2 regions of the Paenibacillus sp. cl141a genome follow, and region 2 is predicted to be linked to the other one. Evidence: predicted binding sites of a transcription regulator. Region 2 holds the regulator's gene; the other holds the start of a gene.
What was found. Region 2 encodes CtsR, which represses protease genes until heat stress. Its sites were predicted from a motif close to ATGGTCAATAAAGGTCAAACA; they were not measured.

Region 1: a site for CtsR is predicted at 5,927-5,947, ahead of clpP (ATP-dependent Clp endopeptidase proteolytic subunit ClpP). Genes of this name have one in related genera too.

What each region holds. Positions count from the first base shown of each region.
Region 1 is NZ_FNZO01000004.1:542,218-551,397, reverse strand. Features, by position in the region: gene BMX45_RS15065 (ABC transporter ATP-binding protein) at 1-305, shown strand, start outside; gene BMX45_RS15060 (ABC transporter permease) at 302-1,150, shown strand; gene BMX45_RS15055 (ABC transporter permease) at 1,196-1,957, shown strand; gene BMX45_RS15050 (ABC transporter substrate-binding protein) at 2,023-3,075, shown strand; gene BMX45_RS15045 (hypothetical protein) at 3,308-3,571, shown strand; gene BMX45_RS15040 (PdaC/SigV domain-containing protein) at 3,701-4,774, shown strand; gene clpP (ATP-dependent Clp endopeptidase proteolytic subunit ClpP) at 5,255-5,851, opposite strand; tRNA gene BMX45_RS15030 (tRNA-Arg) at 6,014-6,088, opposite strand; gene BMX45_RS15025 (sugar-binding transcriptional regulator) at 6,346-7,389, shown strand; gene gap (type I glyceraldehyde-3-phosphate dehydrogenase) at 7,489-8,493, shown strand; gene pgk (phosphoglycerate kinase) at 8,689-9,180, shown strand, end outside.
Region 2 is NZ_FNZO01000017.1:59,975-69,154, reverse strand. Features, by position in the region: gene BMX45_RS29380 (DgaE family pyridoxal phosphate-dependent ammonia lyase) at 1-454, shown strand, start outside; gene BMX45_RS29375 (2-dehydro-3-deoxy-phosphogluconate aldolase) at 456-1,211, shown strand; gene BMX45_RS29370 (sugar kinase) at 1,204-2,220, shown strand; gene BMX45_RS29365 (GntR family transcriptional regulator) at 2,229-2,945, shown strand; gene BMX45_RS29360 (CtsR family transcriptional regulator) at 3,292-3,753, shown strand; gene BMX45_RS29355 (protein-arginine kinase activator protein McsA) at 3,778-4,302, shown strand; gene BMX45_RS29350 (protein-arginine kinase McsB) at 4,341-5,405, shown strand; gene clpC (ATP-dependent protease ATP-binding subunit ClpC) at 5,525-7,981, shown strand; gene radA (DNA repair protein RadA) at 8,302-9,180, shown strand, end outside.

The DNA of each region.
Region 1 (9,180 bases), on a different contig from region 2:
CGAGACCGCAAACGCTGTTTGCCGCCACGTTTGTAGGGGAGAATAACGTCTTCTCCTCGCCTGAGGGGCTTTTTGCCGTACGACCGGAGAAACTCATTCCCCAGCGGGAATCGGGTGCCAAGAAGAGCGGCGTGATTGAGGATGTGCAGTACCTCGGCAGCGTTCATAAGCTTCTGGTCCAATTGGACGATGAGCCGATGAAGGTCACGATTGCCCTCGATATCTCGGATGACCATCCGTGGGAGGTTGGCGAACGGGTTGGGGTGAACTGGAACGCCAAGGATGAGGTGAACATCGGGCCATGAGGAAATCAAGGTTCCTGTTGACTCCGGTGCTGCTGTGGTTATCCCTGTTCCTGATCGTTCCGATGCTGATCGTGGTCGGCATTTCCTTTCTCTCGCGGGATTCGCTCGGGAATGTCGTGTTTTCCTTCAGTCTGGAAGGATACAAGACTTTTTTTGATCCATTATATTTGGGCATCTACTGGGATACCTTGGTACTGTCGCTGCTGACTACGGTGATCTGCTTGTTAGTCAGCTATCCTTTGGCCTATTATATAGCCAACGCTTCCCCGCGTATCCAAACCTGGGGATTGATTCTGATCACGGTTCCGTTCTGGATCAACTTTTTGATCCGAACCTATGCATGGGTTCTGCTGCTCCGGACGCAAGGCGTGGTAAACAGCTTGCTGATGTGGGTTGGATGGATCGACGAGCCGATTCAAATGCTGTATACGTACGGAGCCGTACTGCTTGGGATGGTGTATAACTTCATTCCGTTCATGGTGCTGCCGATTTACGTGGCCTTGGAGCAGATGGACAAACGTCTGCTGGATGCGGCCAGCGATCTTGGCGCTTCTAGATGGAAGGCATTTCGGCATATTACCTTGCCTCAGAGCAAGTCCGGCATCATGACGGGTGCGGTTCTGGTCTACGTATCGACTTCTGGGATGTTTGTCGTCACGGATATTTTGGGCGGCGCCAAGTCCTCCATGATCAGCAATATCATTCAGCAGCAGTTCCTGGGTGCGCGCAACTGGCCCTTTGGAGCGGCGTTATCGGTCATTTTTGTGATTACGTCCCTGGTGCTGATCCTGCTCTTTAACCGGGCGATGCAAGCCCGCCATCAACGCGTAGGGGAGGGGAGATAAGTGAAAAAGAAGAATCACCCGCTGCTCGGGATTCACTCTTTCCTTATGATGGCTTTCATCTATGTACCCATCGTCATGATTATCATCTATTCCTTTAACGATACGCGGCTTAGCGGCAATTGGGAAGGCTTTACGATGGATTGGTATGTGTCGCTATTCCAGAATCGGCACGTGATGGAAGCGCTGATGAACAGTTTGACGGTGGCCGTCATCTCGACGATCGTTTCGACCTTGCTCGGGACCGCAGCGGCGCTCTCGCTCCGGAATATGGGCCGTAAGGGCCGTAGCGGCATGAATGGCCTCCTGTATCTGCCGGTCATCATTCCGGATATTATTATGGGGCTGTCGCTGCTGGTGCTGTTCAGTCAACTGAACATGCCGCTTGGCAAGACAACGGTGATCATCGCCCATATTACGTTTAGCCTGTCGTATGTCTATGTCGTGGTAACCGCCCGACTGTCGGGGATGGGCAAACAGTTGGATGAGGCTGCCCAGGATTTGGGCGCCACGCCTTGGCAAACGTTCCGGCACGTCACGCTGCCGCAGATTGCACCGGGCATTATCTCCGGCGCATTGATTGCTTTCACGCTGTCGCTGGACGATTTTATGGTCAGCTTTTTCGTCGCCGGCCCAAGCTCAACAACATTGCCGATCTATATATACGCTCAGGTGAAGCGCGGCATCTCGCCAGAGATCAACGCGCTGTGCACGCTGCTCATCCTAGTCAGCATCACGCTGATCCTGTTAGCCCAATATATTCTTAACCGCGGCAATGGGCAGAAGAAACACAAAACATTACCGATCTAAGCGATAGAAACGCTTTTTTCGAAATAAAATGAAAACATGCAAGTGGAAAGAGAGGAGATATTGAATTGAAAAAATCAAGATGGACCCGCCTGCTGACGGCAGGCATGGTTGCGGTATTGTCTGTAGGACTGCTGGCCGGTTGCGGCTCGGATAAGGAGACGCTTCATATTTACAGCTGGGCGGATAACTTCGATCCCGAGGTGCTGAAGGACTTTGAGGAGAAGTTCGACGTGAAGGTGACCTACGACAACTACGCTAACAATGAAGACCTGCTGGCTAAGATCAAGGCTGGCGGCAGCGGTTACGACCTCATTCAGCCGTCCGATTATATGGTCAAAACGATGATCGAATCGGAGCTGCTTGAGCCGCTTGACATGAATAATATTCCGAACTTCGTCAATATTACGGATACGTTCAAAGATCCGTCTTATGACCCGGGCAATAAATATTCAATCGTTTACACGTCCGGCGTAACGGGAATTGCATATAACAAGAAGTATGTGAAGGACGAAATCAACAGCTGGGAAAACCTTTGGAATCCGGAATACAAGGGCAAAGTCCTGCTTCTGGACGACAACCGGGAAATGATCGGCATGGCGCTGAAAAAGCAAGGGAAATCCAACAGCAGCACGGATGAGGCGGAAATCACGGCTGCATCCGATGAGCTGAAGACACTGCTGCCGAATGTCCTTGCGTTTGATACGGACAATATTAAGCAGAAGATGATTCAGGAGGAAGGCTGGATTGCCACGGTTTGGTCCGGAGACGCGGCGTTCATCGCGGCGGAGAATCCGGATGTGGCGTACGTGGTGCCTGAAGAAGGAGCGACCATATTCTCGGACAACTACGCGATTCCTAAAGGTGCGAAGAATAAGGAATTGGCCGAGAAATTCATCAACTTCATGATGGAGCCTGAAGTCAGCGCCAAAAACTATGAATTTATCGGATACAGCAATCCGAACACGAAAGCGATGGAATTCCATAGCGAGGAATACCGCGCCAATACGATGATCAACCTGACGGAAGAGGAACTGGGCCGTACCGAGTGGCTCGATAACGTCGGTGACTCGCTCTCCGTCTACGATCGTTTATGGACCGAATTGAAGAGCGGTCGTTAGTATAAGCTTCGGTTCTTCATATTATTGTAATAAGGAAGCCTGTCCCCTAAGGGGATGGGCTCTTTTTTTTGCAGAGTAGAATGAGACATTAGTCCCAAAATGGGAAGAATTGGCCGATTTTCAGGAATTCCACTACAACTTCAGGATCCTTTTCGTTGTTATATATAAGGAGGTTGTACACCGTTTAGCCCCGTTTTTTATAAATGAGGTATCCCTGAAAGGAAGAAGCTGCTTGAGTGATCTGACGAGCATGGGGGTTATTGCTTTGATTGTTGCAGGGATCGCTGCTGTTATATTTCTGAATTTTTTCGGGAAAAGCGCGCTGCATCTGCTGCTGACGAGCATTCACAGTGCACTCGCTGGCATCGGTTTGATTCTTCTTGCTACGTTGTCCAAGGCGGTAAATTACTGCTGCTTGCGGGTTCAGGTGCTCTCTTGTTCGATGTGTTTCTTAGCGCAGCAGCGTTCGTTCGGAAAGAATCATGAGAATGTGTAGGTCCTATGGCATGGAGTCAAAATTGTCATTCAGTTTGTTACCAATACATTGAAAGCTTTCCTTATAATGATTAAGGGTAATAGATTAACAACTAACGGAAACTTAATTTAACAAAGGTGGAATTCTGATATGAATCCTAAATTTCGTGTATGTGCATCATTAATTGCAACTAGTGTCCTGCTTGGCAGTCTTGGTTTGAGCGGACAGGTCATCGATGCAAGCGCCGCTAAAGCACCCGTTTCCGCCAGCCAAAAGACGTCGAAGAATGAAGTTGTATTGAAATGGAACGGCAAAACCTTGTCACAAAAAGGTCTTGTGCTGCATGGGGTAACTTATGTGCCGGCGACCGCTTTGCGGGATGGTCTGGGGATGCCTCTTAAATATGATTCCAAAAACCGCATGTATACACTGGGTAACGGCTATAACAAGCTGAGCGCCGCCGTGTATGCTGCAAACGAAATCGGCATTCTGGTGAACGGTTCGTATGCCGGCGAGCCGGGCGGACAGATCATCAATGGACGTCTGTATCTGCCGTTCAAAACGATCAGCGAATACATGGGCGTTCAGGGACAATGGAATCCTTCCTTGAAAACACTGAGCATGACAAAGAAGAAGCTGAATGACATTAGCATTAAATCGGTTGCGCTCAAGAAGAATATTCAGGGCGTAGACGCTGTTGTGAATTATCCTGTAATCAGCGGACTCGATAATGCGGAGGTCCAAGCCGAAATCAACAAAGTGTTGAAAGAAAATGCGTCCGGCGTCATCACCGGTGCGGAAGGAAACGCCGAGGAATTCCCGCCGTCGGAATCCAGTTTCCCTTACGAATTCAGCGGTGACTTCGTGGTCCATTACAACCAGAACGACATCCTGAGCATTACGGCGTACGATTATTCGTACACCGGCGGTGCCCATGGCATGACTTTCCGTAAAAGCTTCACGTTCTCCTTGAAGGACGGCAAGCAAATGAAGCTGGGCGATTTCATCAACATGCAGGGCAAGAACAAGCAGAAGCTGAACAACCTTGTGCTGAGCAAGATGAAGAAAGAGGGAGGTTATCTCGGCGGTTTTGAGGGAGTGCCTGCCGATGCCGACTTCTACGTGAAGGATAACGCGGCGGTGCTGTACTTCCAGCTTTATGAGTACACCGCCTATGCCTATGGATTTCCTGAGTTTGAGTTGCAGCTGAAACAGTGGAAGTAAGAGTATATGATAAGCGGTTTGTGTAAACTGTAATCATTAAATTTCATACTATAGCTTGTCTAGAAACATGATGCTGTCCTGATGTAACACTGTGCTGGAACGAGTTACGAAAATCCCCTGATCAATTGAGTGTGGAGCATATACTCCTGCCCTATGATCAAGGGGATTTTTTGTGTATCTCAAGAGGCGTGCCCTTTTCCCCCTCCTCTCAAGTTAAGGCAGGCCTTTTAGGAGGGGGATGGCCTTACCGTCTTTATGTTTTATTGAAAAAATCGTACCGAAGTGAGAGTATCCTTGGAGGAGCAACGCGTTCGCCTTTGAAATCGGGAAACAACCTGTTTCAATTCATTCAAGTTTCCCGATTTCAACAGCGACCGGAGAGGATATTCTCACTATTTAGTACTCGAAGTTTTCAATGAATCCAGAGGATAAGAAAGGGCAGGTACCGGATATCGGTGCCTGCCCTTTACTTCATTTCTTTTATAAGCCTTGCGGTGGTGTGTTTTCCAGTACTTGATCGATCAGGCCATACTCTTTGGCTTCGTCAGCCGTCATGAAGTAGTCGCGATCAGTGTCCTTCTCGATGCGCTCCAGCGGTTGGCCGGTGCGTTCGGACAGGATGCGGTTCAGCTTGTCGCGCATTTTCAGAATGCGGCGGGCACGGATTTCAATATCCGTGGCTTGACCTTGTGCGCCGCCGAGCGGCTGGTGAATCATGATCTCGCTGTTAGGGAGACCGTAGCGTTTGCCTTTGGCGCCTGCGTTAAGCAGGAATGCGCCCATGGAAGCAGCCATGCCGACACAGATCGTCGAGACGTCCGGCTTGATGAACTGCATCGTATCGAATATCGCCATACCTGCGGTAATGGAACCGCCAGGGCTGTTGATGTAAAGATGAATATCCTTCTCGGGATCCTCAGCCGACAAGAACAGCATTTGGGCAATGATGGAATTGGCGACCACGTCATTTACGTCGGAGCCGAGGAAGATAATGCGGTCTTTCAGCAATCTGGAATAGATGTCGTACGCCCGCTCACCGCGGTTGCTTTGTTCAACGACCATAGGTATAAAACTCACGTGGAAAACCTCCTCTTAAGTACCTCATATAAATACTGTTACCGTATTACCCACATGATAAACAATTTAAATCAAAAAGTCAAAGAAAGTCAAACTATTGAGTAAAAAAAAGAGCCGTTATGGGCACTTTAGGGTAATCAGTATAGAGAATAAATGTTATAATGGCGCGCCCGCGAGGAATCGAACCTCGATCTCAGGCTCCGGAGGCCTACGTCATATCCATTGGACCACGGGCGCACAAAAATCAGCAACGAAGTTGATTATACCGCATCTATTTCAAAAATACAATAGCGGACAAAACTTTGTTCCTATTATATAGACAAGCCGGTAGTTGGCCATAATGAATAAGAATGCCTGGGGTAGAGAAATATACTTTCGGACACTTGCAACCGGCATGATTATTGGTTAGAATAAGGGTGGGACTTAAAAAGTTTAACTGGGACATTTTACGACCAGGTAGGAGAGCCGAGACGAAGTTTGCAGGAGTGGAATGCATGCGTAACCTATTAGAAATACAAGAGCAACTTCTGCCGGATCTGATGGATACTCTTAAACGAAGGTATACCATCCTTCATCAGATCAAGTTGTCCGGCATTGTTGGCCGAAGAACACTGGCTTCATCGCTATCAATGACCGAGCGTGTTCTCAGAGCAGAGACTGATCTTCTGAAAGCGCAAGGGCTGATCGAGATTGAAACGCTCGGCATGCGGATCAGCGGCACAGGGATATGCTTGCTGGAGGAGTTGGAACCGGTCATGAATGAGTTGTTCGGACTGGTTGAACTGGAAGAGAAGATTCGTCAGGCTTACGGGCTTCGTAAAGTGGTCATTATTCCCGGTGACAGCGAGTCATCTCCGGAAGTCAAACGTGAGCTTGGCCGGGCCGGAGCAAGAACGCTGCTTAACTTTGTCCAGGATGGAGATACGATTGCCGTAACAGGCGGCTCCACGCTCGCCGAAGTGGCAGAGCAGATGTCCTCTTTGCCTGGCGGCGAACCGTTGACGAGCACTTGGTTTGTGCCGGCGCGAGGCGGCCTCGGGGAGAGCATGGAGATTCAAGCGAACACCATTGCTTCCAAAATGGCTAAGCGCGTTGGGGCTGAGTACCGATTGCTTCATGTGCCGGATCTGCTCAGCGAGGATGCTTATCAATCGTTGGTTCAGGATCAGCACATCCAGGAGATCGTGGATGTGATCAGGCGCAGCCGCGTCATTATTCACGGCATCGGAGATGCCATGGAGATGGCCAGACGGCGCAAGCTGGATGAAGGCTCTATCCGGAACTTGCAGGCAGATGGCGCGATCGCGGAATCCTTCGGCTATTATTTCAGCGAAGATGGGGAAGTTGTCCACAAAATGCTTACCCTTGGACTCCGGCTTGAGGATATTATGCGGACGGAGACCATCATCGGCATTGCTGGAGGGCAAGGCAAGGGCAAAGCGATCCATGCGGTGCTGAAATTCGGACACGAGGACATTCTCGTTACGGATGAAGCCGCGGCATTGGAAGTCGAGAAGGAAATTGACGCCGGCATCTGAGTCCGCGGGCGTACAACTGATTTTTCGTTTTTGTTGTCTTGATTGGCTTAACGGCCAATCTTGAATATATAAATTTTACAAATATGGAGGGAACTACTCATGGTTAAAGTAGGTATTAACGGTTTTGGACGTATTGGACGTAACGTATTCCGCGCTGCGCTGAACAACAGCGAAGTTGAAATCGTGGCAATCAACGATTTGACGGACGTAAAAACGCTGGCACACCTTTTGAAATATGACACCACTCATGGCAGACTGAATGCAACTGTTGAAGCTAAAGAAGGCGCACTCGTTGTAAACGGCCGCGAAGTGAAAGTATTCGCTGAGCGTAACCCTGAAGCATTGCCTTGGGCTGAGTACGGCGTTGAAATCGTTGTTGAATCCACTGGTATTTTCACAGCGAAAGACAAAGCTTCCGCTCACTTGAAAGGCGGCGCTAAGAAAGTTATCATCTCCGCTCCAGCTACTGACGAAGATATCACCATCGTTATGGGCGTTAACGAAGACAAATACGATGCTGCTAGCCACACCATCATCTCCAATGCTTCTTGTACGACGAACTGCTTGGCTCCTTTTGCAAAAGTTCTTGACGAGAACTTTGGTATCGTTAAAGGATTGATGACTACAATTCACTCCTACACAAATGACCAGCAAGTGCTTGATCTGCCGCACAAAGACCTGCGTCGTGCTCGTGCAGCTGCTGAAAACATCATTCCTTCCACAACAGGTGCTGCTAAAGCGGTTAGCCTCGTTCTGCCACAATTGAAAGGCAAATTGAACGGTAACTCTATGCGTGTACCTACGAAGAACGTTTCCGTAACGGACCTCGTAGTAGAGCTCTCCAAAAACGTAACCCTTGAAGATGTTAACGGAGCTCTGAAAGCAGCTGCTGAAGGCCCGCTGAAAGGCATCTTGAACTACTCCGAAGAGCCGCTTGTATCCAGCGACTACAATGGCGATCCAGCTTCTTCCACTATCGATTCGCTCTCCACTATGGTAGTTGGCGACAACATGGTGAAAGTTGTTTCTTGGTATGACAACGAGTGGGGCTACTCCAACCGTGTCGTTGACCTCGCTGCTTACATCGCAAGCAAAGGTCTGTAATTGATCTAGCCATTCAACCGAAGAGGAGTTCCGTTCACGGGTCTCCTCTTTGGTTCATGGTTTTTCCTTGTTTTCATGCCAGAGCACTGGGAAGAATAGATAAGAATCCGGGCGCTGGTTAGACGATAGAGAGAGATACGAGAGCAACTGCATGCTGTCGGTGAGGAGAATAGTTTTCTTAGGAGGAACGTGGAGATGAACAAGAAAAGTGTACGTGATGTAGAAGTAAGCGGCAAACGGGTGTTTGTCCGCGTCGATTTCAATGTACCGCTCGAAGATGGTAAAATTACAGACGACACTCGTATTCGCGAGACTTTGCCGACGATTAAGTATCTGGTGGAGCAAGGAGCAAAAGTCATCCTGGCCAGCCACATGGGTCGTCCCAAAGGAGAGGTCGTAGAATCTTTGCGCCTGACTCCGGCAAGTCAGCGTCTGTCGGAACTGCTCGGCAAACCGGTAGCCAAAGCGGATGAAGCGGTAGGAGAAGCCGTTAAAACTCAAGTCGAGAAGCTGCAGAACGGCGATGTGCTCGTGCTTGAAAATGTTCGTTTTTACCCTGGTGAAGAGAAGAATGATCCGGAACTTGCGAAGCAATTCGCTGAGCTGGCCGATCTGTTCGTGAACGACGCGTTTGGTGCTGCTCACCGTGCGCACGCTTCGACAGAGGGGATTGCTCATCATCTTCCG
Region 2 (9,180 bases):
GACCTCCGGTATAGTAGGCGGCAAGCGCCAATACGTGGAGTGGGTGAAGGCGCAGCTGCATGGCATTGGGCGGAGCATGAAGATTGGGAAGGAAACGACGTTTGGATTGCTTCAGGCGCTGGATGAGTATATGGTGAAGGAAGATAAGAGCGAGTTGGAGAAGGCGGCACTGGAGGAAATGAAGTCCTTATCGAAATTGCCGGGCATTGAGGTTACGATCGTGCAGGACGAAGCGGGAAGAGCGATCTTCCGTGGACGCGTGAAGGTCAATGAGGAGGCGGCCGGGGTAAGTGCCAAATCCATGAACGATCAGCTGCGCGAAGGCGACATTGCGGTGTATACCCGGGATTACGGCGTACGCCAGGGGTATTTTGATATCGATCCTCGCTCGCTTTCCGGCGATGATTTGCAAGTCATTATAACGAGAATACAGCAGATTGCAGGGGGAAACTAAGATGGCAAACATGGAGAAACGTCTTTACAGAAACCGCACGGCATTAAACGTTCTTGCAGGCAGCATTCAGAATGCGAAGGAAATATTCGAAGCTTCGGAAGGGCATGTTCTGGTCGGCGTATTGTCGAAAAATTACCCGAATGCGCAGGAAGCCGTCATCGCGATGAAGGAGTACGGAGCCGTTATCGAGGATGCGGTATCCATCGGCTTGGGCGCCGGCGATAACCGTCAAGCGGCGGTGGTCGCGGAGATCGTGAAGAGCTACCCGGGCACGCATATCAATCAGGTGTTTCCAGCGGTCGGTGCAACCCGTGCTAACCTGGGCGGCGAAGATAGCTGGATCAACAGCCTCGTGTCCCCTTCGGGACAAGTGGGCTACGTCAATATATCTACCGGACCGGTGAGCGCTGCCGGTTCGGACAAAGCCGTCGTCCCCGTAAAATCGGCCATCGCGCTTGTACGCGATATGGGCGGCAACGCACTGAAGTATTTCCCGATGCAGGGCTTGAAGCTGGAAGAGGAGTATCGTGCGGTAGCGAAGGCATGCGCGGAGGAAAGATTCGCGTTAGAGCCGACGGGCGGGATCGATAAAGAGAATTTCGAAGCCATCGTCCGCATTGCGTTCGAGGCAGGAGTACAGCAGGTCATCCCTCACGTATACTCCTCGATCATCGACTCGGCCAGCGGGGATACGATCATTAGCGACGTGCAAGAGCTGCACCTTAAGTTAAAAGCGCTGGTTGATCAATATGCCTAAGACGATCGCTGCATTTGGCGAAGTGATGATGCGTCTTCAAGTACCAGGGTATGCTTCCTTGGCACAAGAGAGCCACCTGAACTACTCTTTTTCCGGGACGGGCGTCAACATCGCGTCGGCAGTGGCAAGGTTCGGACATGCCGGGTGCCTCGTCAGCACGTTGCCCGACAACCCGCTTGGCGAAGCGGCGATCTCATATCTGCGCAAGCTTGGGATCGGCACTTCGCTCATTAGCCGCGGCGGCAAATATGTCGGCATGTACTTCCTGGAGAATGGGTTTGGCGTCAGACCCGGTCGCGTGACTTATACAGATCGCCTTGGCAGCAGCTTTAATACGGCGGAGGATGCCATGTACGATTTCGATGCGATTGCCGAAAAGGTCGACATGATCCATTTTTGCGGCATCACCCTTTCCATGAACGACACCGTGCGGGGCCAGATGAAGGTCTTGGCTCGCAAGGTCAAGCAAAGCGGCGGAACGGTTGTGTTCGACTGCAACTACCGTCCTTCCTTATGGGGGGCGGACCGCTACGATTTCGCCAAACCGCACTACGAGGAAATGCTGTCTTTGGCGGATATCGTCTTCATGAACGAGAAGGATGCCATCCATATCCTTGGCATGGAAACCACCCGGGAGGATCGGCACGAACAGCTGCAGGAGTTGATTCCGAAGGTGGCGGCGAAGTATAATATTACGGTTGCGTCGGGTACCCACCGCAAGATCAACGGGGACAATACCCATTCCCTGCAAGGCTATCTTTACACGGATGGAGCGTTTCATTTTTCCCAAACGTTGACGTTCTCCGTCCATGACCGCATCGGGGCGGGCGATGCCTATGCCAGCGGTGTGATTCACGGGATCTCGGAGGGGTATGTACCGGGCTGGACGGTTGATTTTGCCGCAGCGGCGGCGATGCTTGCCCATACGGTAACGGGAGATACGCCGACGGCGAACGAACGCGAAGTGCTTCAGGCGATGAGTCATCATATGTCTGACGTGGAAAGGTAGGAGGAAGCATGTCGATCACGCGGAAGAACGGTCCGTTATACTTGCAAATCAAGAAGATCATTAAAGATCGGATTCTGCATGGGGTATATCCACTTGGTTCCCATATTCCTTCCGAGCCGCAGCTGGAACAGGAATTTAACGTCAGCAAAATGACGGTTCGCAATGCGATCCAGGAATTGTACCAGGAAGGGTATGTAGAGAAGCGCAGCGGTGTAGGAACGATCGTGACCCGGAACACGTCCTTTTCCAAGCTGTCCAAGGGGAAGCTGTTTACCGAGATTTTGGTTGAAGAGGGCCACCAGATCCGGAAGCGCCATCTGAAGACGGAATGGGTGCACAATGAACCGGATAGCGAATTGTTCCTGAAATTCGGTGAGCGGTGCCTGCTGATCGAACGTATGTATTTGCTGGACGGGAGCCCGTTTATCTACTACACCCATTACGTATCGTCCCTGGTGGACATGGGGGAGGAGTTCGATTCAAGCGAACTGCCGTCCTTGTATGAACGTATCGAGGAGAGTCAAATCACGCTGGAGAATTTCCGGGACCGTTTCCTGGCGACCGTGGCTAATGAGGAGATTGCCTCGCTGCTGGAAGTAAGCGCCGGAACCCCGTTACTGAAGCGGTTGAGATCCTCCTACGACCAGACGGGCAGCATCATTGAATACAGCATCGGGTACTACAATACGGAGCTGCAGCATTATTTGATCAGTTATGATGCTTAAGATATAGAAAACGACAGGAAGAAGTGGCCAAGAGACCGGTTTTGATCCGGCACGGAGGCTGCTTCTTTTTTTAGTCCTTCGGTTGAATTGTTCTTCGGAAAAGGGCTATAAGCGATCGAAGAAGTGGGTACAATAAGAATACATGCATAGCGCGAACATTTGAGAAGGACCCTCTTGGCAAAATGAAAAAATGTGCTATAATGAGATCAAAGTCAAAGAAAGTCAAAGTCAACGAGAGGGTTCGCTGATTTTGATTATGGTTAATCAACGTATAAGCAAGGCTCTGTGCGGACGTGTAAGATCACTATCCGTCTTAACGTTTCAAACAGTGGAGGATGAACAGACCATGCGTAATATCTCTGATATTATCGAACAATACCTGAAGAGCATATTGCAAGAAAGTCCGGAAGGAACCGTCGAAATTCAACGCAACGATTTGGCGGAGCAATTTTCTTGCGTTCCTTCCCAGATCAATTACGTGATCAGCACACGGTTCACACTGGAGAAGGGCTTTCTTGTCGAGAGCAAGCGCGGCGGGGGCGGATACATCCGCATCCAGCGTATCGAGCTTCCCCAGCATACTGCACTCCAGCAGCACCTTCATCATACCATCGGCAGCATGATTGACCAGACGGTAGCGGAAGGCTTGATCTACCAGCTGGAGGAATCCCGGTTTTTGACGAAGCGGGAGGCCAGCCTGATGCGGGCCGCCGTTTCAAGGGAATGCCTGAATGTGAAGCTTCCTTATCGGGATGAGCTGCGCGCACGTATTATGAAGGCGATGCTGATTTCTTTATTAGGTAAGTGAGTCTGTGTAAGGAGGCATCGAAGTATGTTATGCCAAGAATGCGGTAAACGGCCGGCGACACTTCATTTCACCAAAATTGTGAACGGGGAGAAAACGGAGTTTCACTTTTGTGAAACTTGTGCCCGTGAAAAAGGGGAATTGATCCCCGGTACGTCGAATGGTTTTTCTATACACAGTTTGCTGTCAGGCCTGCTGGATCTGGATCCTTCAGGCAAGGGCCAGACCCCCGGTGCGAAAACGGCTCAGACGCTGCAATGCGAGGAATGCGGCATGACGTATTCCCAGTTCAGCAAGCTTGGCCGGTTCGGCTGCAGCTCGTGTTATAAATATTTCTCGGATCGATTGGATCCGTTGTTCAAGCGAGTCCATGGGGGAACTTCCCATGTGGGCAAAGTGCCAAAGCGTACCGGCGGCCGGATTCAGATCAAACGCCGGATCGATGAGCTTAAGAAGGAGCTTCAAATGAGAATCCTGCAGGAGGAATTTGAAGCGGCTGCCGAGATCCGGGACCAAATTCGTGAGCTGGAGCGTAACATTGCTCAGGGATAAGATCGTTACATTTTGCACTTTAGTAGGAGGAATGCGTGATGTCTAATCTCCGGTTTACCGATTCGGCGCTGAGCGAGTGGATGCGCGGGAACGGTCAGGATTCCGACATTGTCATCAGCACCCGCGTGAGGGTGGCGCGCAACCTGCAGCATCTTCCTTTCCCGCTGCTCGCAACGGATCAGCAGTCGGGAGAAGTGCTAGAGCGCCTGACCCATGTGTTAAAGGATAAGGAGGATTTGCAGGATTTCGGGCATTTGCATGTAATTAAATTAAGTGAGATTGATGAGCTGGATAAGAAGGTTCTCGTCGAGAAGCATCTGATCAGTCCCAATCTGGCTAATGAATCCCGAAACGGTGCCGTCATCCTTACCGAAGATGAATCCGTCAGCATTATGATCAATGAAGAGGATCACTTGCGCATACAGTGTTTGTATCCCGGATTTCAGGTTCGGGAGGCATGGAGCCGCGCGACGGCGCTGGATGATATTTTCGAATCCGAGATCGATTATGCTTTCGATGACAAACGGGGTTACCTAACGAGCTGTCCGACCAATGTCGGCACCGGCCTTCGAGCTTCGGTCATGATGCATCTGCCCGCGCTCGTCATGACGCAGCAGATCAATCGGATTCTTTCAGCCGTATCGCAGGTAGGCTTGACCGTTAGAGGGATTTACGGCGAGGGCAGCGAAGCTTTAGGAAACCTCTTTCAAATCTCGAATCAGATTACGCTCGGGCAAACCGAGTCGGAGATCATCGAGAATCTTCACAGCGTGGCACTGCAGATCATCGAGCACGAGAAGAATGCCAGGGCGCGGCTCCTCAGTGAATCCAAGCTCCGTATTACGGACCGGGTCATGCGTTCATACGGCATCCTGTCCTATGCAGCGGTCATGGATTCCAAGGAAGCGGCTCAGCGCTTGTCCGACGTTCGGCTAGGCGTGGATCTCGGCCTGCTGGAAGGCCCGGAAATTCCGGTCATGAACGAGCTGAACGTTAAGACGCAGCCGGGATTTCTCCAGAAGACCTATGGCGAGGGCATAAATCCTTCCGAACGCGATATGTACAGGGCTAAACTCATTCGGGAGACATTGGGCAGCCGTTAAGAAGTTGTTAGTTATTATTACTCGCTTTACAGTTGGATGACGGTATAAACGTCTTAGCTGGCGATACACCGAAATCCGCGAGGTTCAATATATTAATTGAAACGTGGAGGTGCAATACTATGATGTTTGGCAGATTTACGGAACGCGCACAAAAGGTGCTTGCATTGGCTCAGGAAGAAGCGGTACGCCTGGGTCACAACAATATCGGCACAGAACATATCCTGCTTGGGCTTATTCGTGAGGGAGACGGCATTGCAGCCAAAGCGCTGATCGGACTTGGACTTGGTCTTGAGAAAATCCAGGACGAAGTGGAGACATTAATCGGACGCGGACAGGAGCAGCCAACCAACATTGCTTACACGCCTAGAGCGAAAAAAGTGATTGAGCTCTCCATGGACGAAGCCCGTAAGCTTGGCCATACCTATGTGGGAACCGAGCATATTCTGCTGGGGCTGATTCGCGAGGGCGAAGGGGTTGCGGCACGCGTGCTGAACAACCTGGGCATCAGCCTGAACAAAGCCCGTCAACAGGTGCTGCAGCTGCTGGGCAGCAGCGAAGCGGTATCTAGCCATCATGGCACGCCGCAGAACGTGAGCACGCCTACATTGGACAGTCTCGCTCGGGATCTGACCGCCATTGCCAAGGAAGGTAATCTGGATCCGGTCATTGGCCGCAGCAAAGAAATCGAGCGCGTGATTCAGGTGCTTAGCCGCCGGACCAAGAATAACCCGGTACTGATCGGTGAACCGGGAGTAGGTAAAACGGCGATCGCGGAAGGCTTGGCACAGCGCATCATCAACAATGAAATTCCGGAGACGCTGCGCGACAAACGCGTGATGACGCTGGATATGGGCTCCGTCGTAGCAGGAACGAAATACCGCGGCGAGTTTGAGGACCGCCTGAAAAAAATCATGGATGAGATTCGTCAAGCCGGCAACATCATTCTGTTCATCGATGAGCTGCATACCTTGATCGGCGCAGGCGGAGCAGAAGGAGCCATTGACGCTTCCAACATCCTTAAGCCTTCATTGGCGCGCGGAGAGCTTCAGTGCATCGGGGCTACCACGCTGGACGAATACCGCAAATACATTGAAAAAGACGCTGCACTTGAGCGCCGCTTCCAACCGATCACGGTGGATCAACCGTCGCCGGAAGAAGCCATTCAGATCCTGTATGGACTGCGTGACCGTTACGAAGCGCATCACCGCGTGAAAATTACTGACGAAGCGATTGAACAGGCCGTGAAATTGTCCGACCGCTACATTACGGACCGCTTCCTGCCGGATAAAGCGATTGACCTGATTGACGAGGCCGGTTCGAAAGTTCGTCTTCATACGTATACCATACCGCCAAATCTGAAAGATCAGGAAGCGCACCTGGAGGACATCCGCAAGGAGAAAGACGCGGCCGTCCAAAGCCAGGAATTCGAGAAAGCGGCAGCGCTGCGCGATACGGAGCAGAAGCTTCGCGAAGAGCTCGAAGTCACGAAGAATCAATGGAAAGAAAAACAAGGACGTACCGATTCCGAGGTAACGCCGGAGGACATCGCCGACGTTGTCGCCAACTGGACCGGTATTCCCGTCAATAAACTGAAGGAAGAAGAGACCGAGCGTCTTCTGAATCTGGAAGAAATTCTTCACAGCCGCGTAATCGGCCAAGAGGAAGCCGTCAAAGCCGTCAGCCGTGCGGTTCGCCGGGCACGCGCGGGACTGAAGGATCCGAAGCGCCCAATGGGCTCCTTCATCTTCCTGGGTCCTACCGGGGTAGGTAAAACCGAGCTGGCACGAGCTCTTGCCGAGGCCATGTTCGGAGATGAGAATGCGGTCGTGCGAATCGACATGTCCGAGTACATGGAGAAGCATTCCACGTCGCGTCTCGTCGGAGCGCCTCCGGGATATGTCGGCTACGAGGAAGGCGGTCAGCTGACCGAGAAAGTGCGCCGCAAGCCGTATTCCGTTGTCCTTCTCGATGAAATCGAGAAGGCGCATCCTGAAGTATTCAATATCCTGCTTCAAGTGCTGGAAGACGGACGCCTGACCGATTCGAAGGGCCGGGTGGTGGATTTCCGGAATACCCTGATCATCCTGACTTCCAACGTCGGGGCGGAAGCGATCAAGAAGAACTCCACGCTTGGATTTACCGCCGTGACGGATGCAGGCCGCGATTATAACAACATGAAAGGCAAAGTGATGGATGAGCTCAAAAAGAGCTTCCGTCCGGAGTTCTTGAACCGGATCGACGAGATCATCGTGTTCCACTCTCTGGAAGAGAAACACATTGCCGAGATCGTGACGCTGATGTCCGACGAGCTGCGTAAGCGCCTGAAAGAATTCGAGGTGCATTTCGAACTCACGGACAAGGCGAAGGCCTTCATAGCGAAGGAAGGATACGATCCGGCCTTCGGTGCCCGTCCGCTGCGCCGGGCTATCCAGAAGCACATCGAGGATCGACTTTCCGAGGAGCTGCTGAAAGGCAATGTGGCCAAGGGCGACTCGCTTGTCATCGATGAAGCGAACGGCGAACTGGTTGTGAACAAGAGTGAAGGTGTAACGACCGCATCGGCCGAAACGGAATAAGATAAATAAATCACCCCGCTGGAGTCAAATCCGGCGGGGTTTTTTGATTGGGAAACCACTTTGATTTCGCTTCCAGTTTCCTGGTTTTATCAGCGATCGTAAGAACGATCCGGCAGCAAAGCGGACGCGGTTTTTCAGCAGCAATTAACGCATGTTCACCCCCTGCTCCTTCAAATTTGAAACAAATCCATTTCATCCCGCGTAAAGTTTCCAATTAACCTTTACGTTGAATTATAAGAAATGGTAAACTTTGAGTAATGCCTGAATTTGCAGGGTTTTACGGAATCCGACAAATGATGCGCGACATAAAGGAGACTCACATGGCAAAAACTAAGACGAAATTTTTCTGTACCGAATGCGGCTATGAAGCGCCCAAATGGTTCGGAAAATGTCCGGGCTGCCAATCATGGAATTCCATGGTAGAGGAGACCGAGACGGTAATCAAGACCCAGGGGATGAATTCCCCTCTTTTTCATAGTAAAGAAAAACCCCTTTCGATCATAAATATAGAAAGCGGTAAAGAACCCAGAATCCAGACGGGCATTGCGGAATTGAACCGGGTGCTCGGGGGCGGGCTGGTCCCGGGCTCGCTCGTGCTAGTCGGCGGCGATCCCGGCATTGGCAAATCCACGCTCCTGCTTCAAGCCTCCAACCGACTAGCCCAGAACGGCATTCGCGTTCTGTACATTTCCGGTGAGGAATCCGTGCGCCAGACCAAACTGCGCGCTGACCGGCTCGGGGCGCTATCCCCGGAGCTGTTTGTCCTCTGCGAAACCAATCTGGAATCGATCGAGGAAGCCATTGAGAACGTACAGCCTGGCTTCGTTGTCATTGACTCCATCCAGACGGTGTACTTGCCTGAGGTAACCAGCGCGCCGGGCAGCGTATCCCAGGTTCGGGAATGCACAGCCCGCTTCATGCGGCTGGCGAAGGTGAAGGGCATTGCGACCGTCCTTGTCGGACATGTGACAAAGGAAGGCGCCATCGCAGGTCCAAGGATGCTGGAGCACATGGTGGATTGTGTGCTTTATTTTGAAGGAGAGCGTCATCATACTTACCGCTTGCTTCGCGCGGTGAAGAATCGTTTCGGTTCGACCAATGAGATTGGCATTTTTGAGATGGGTGAGGATGGGCTTCGGGAAGTCGGGAATCCATCGGAGCTCTTTTTATCCGAACGGCCTTTGGGCGTAGCGGGTTCG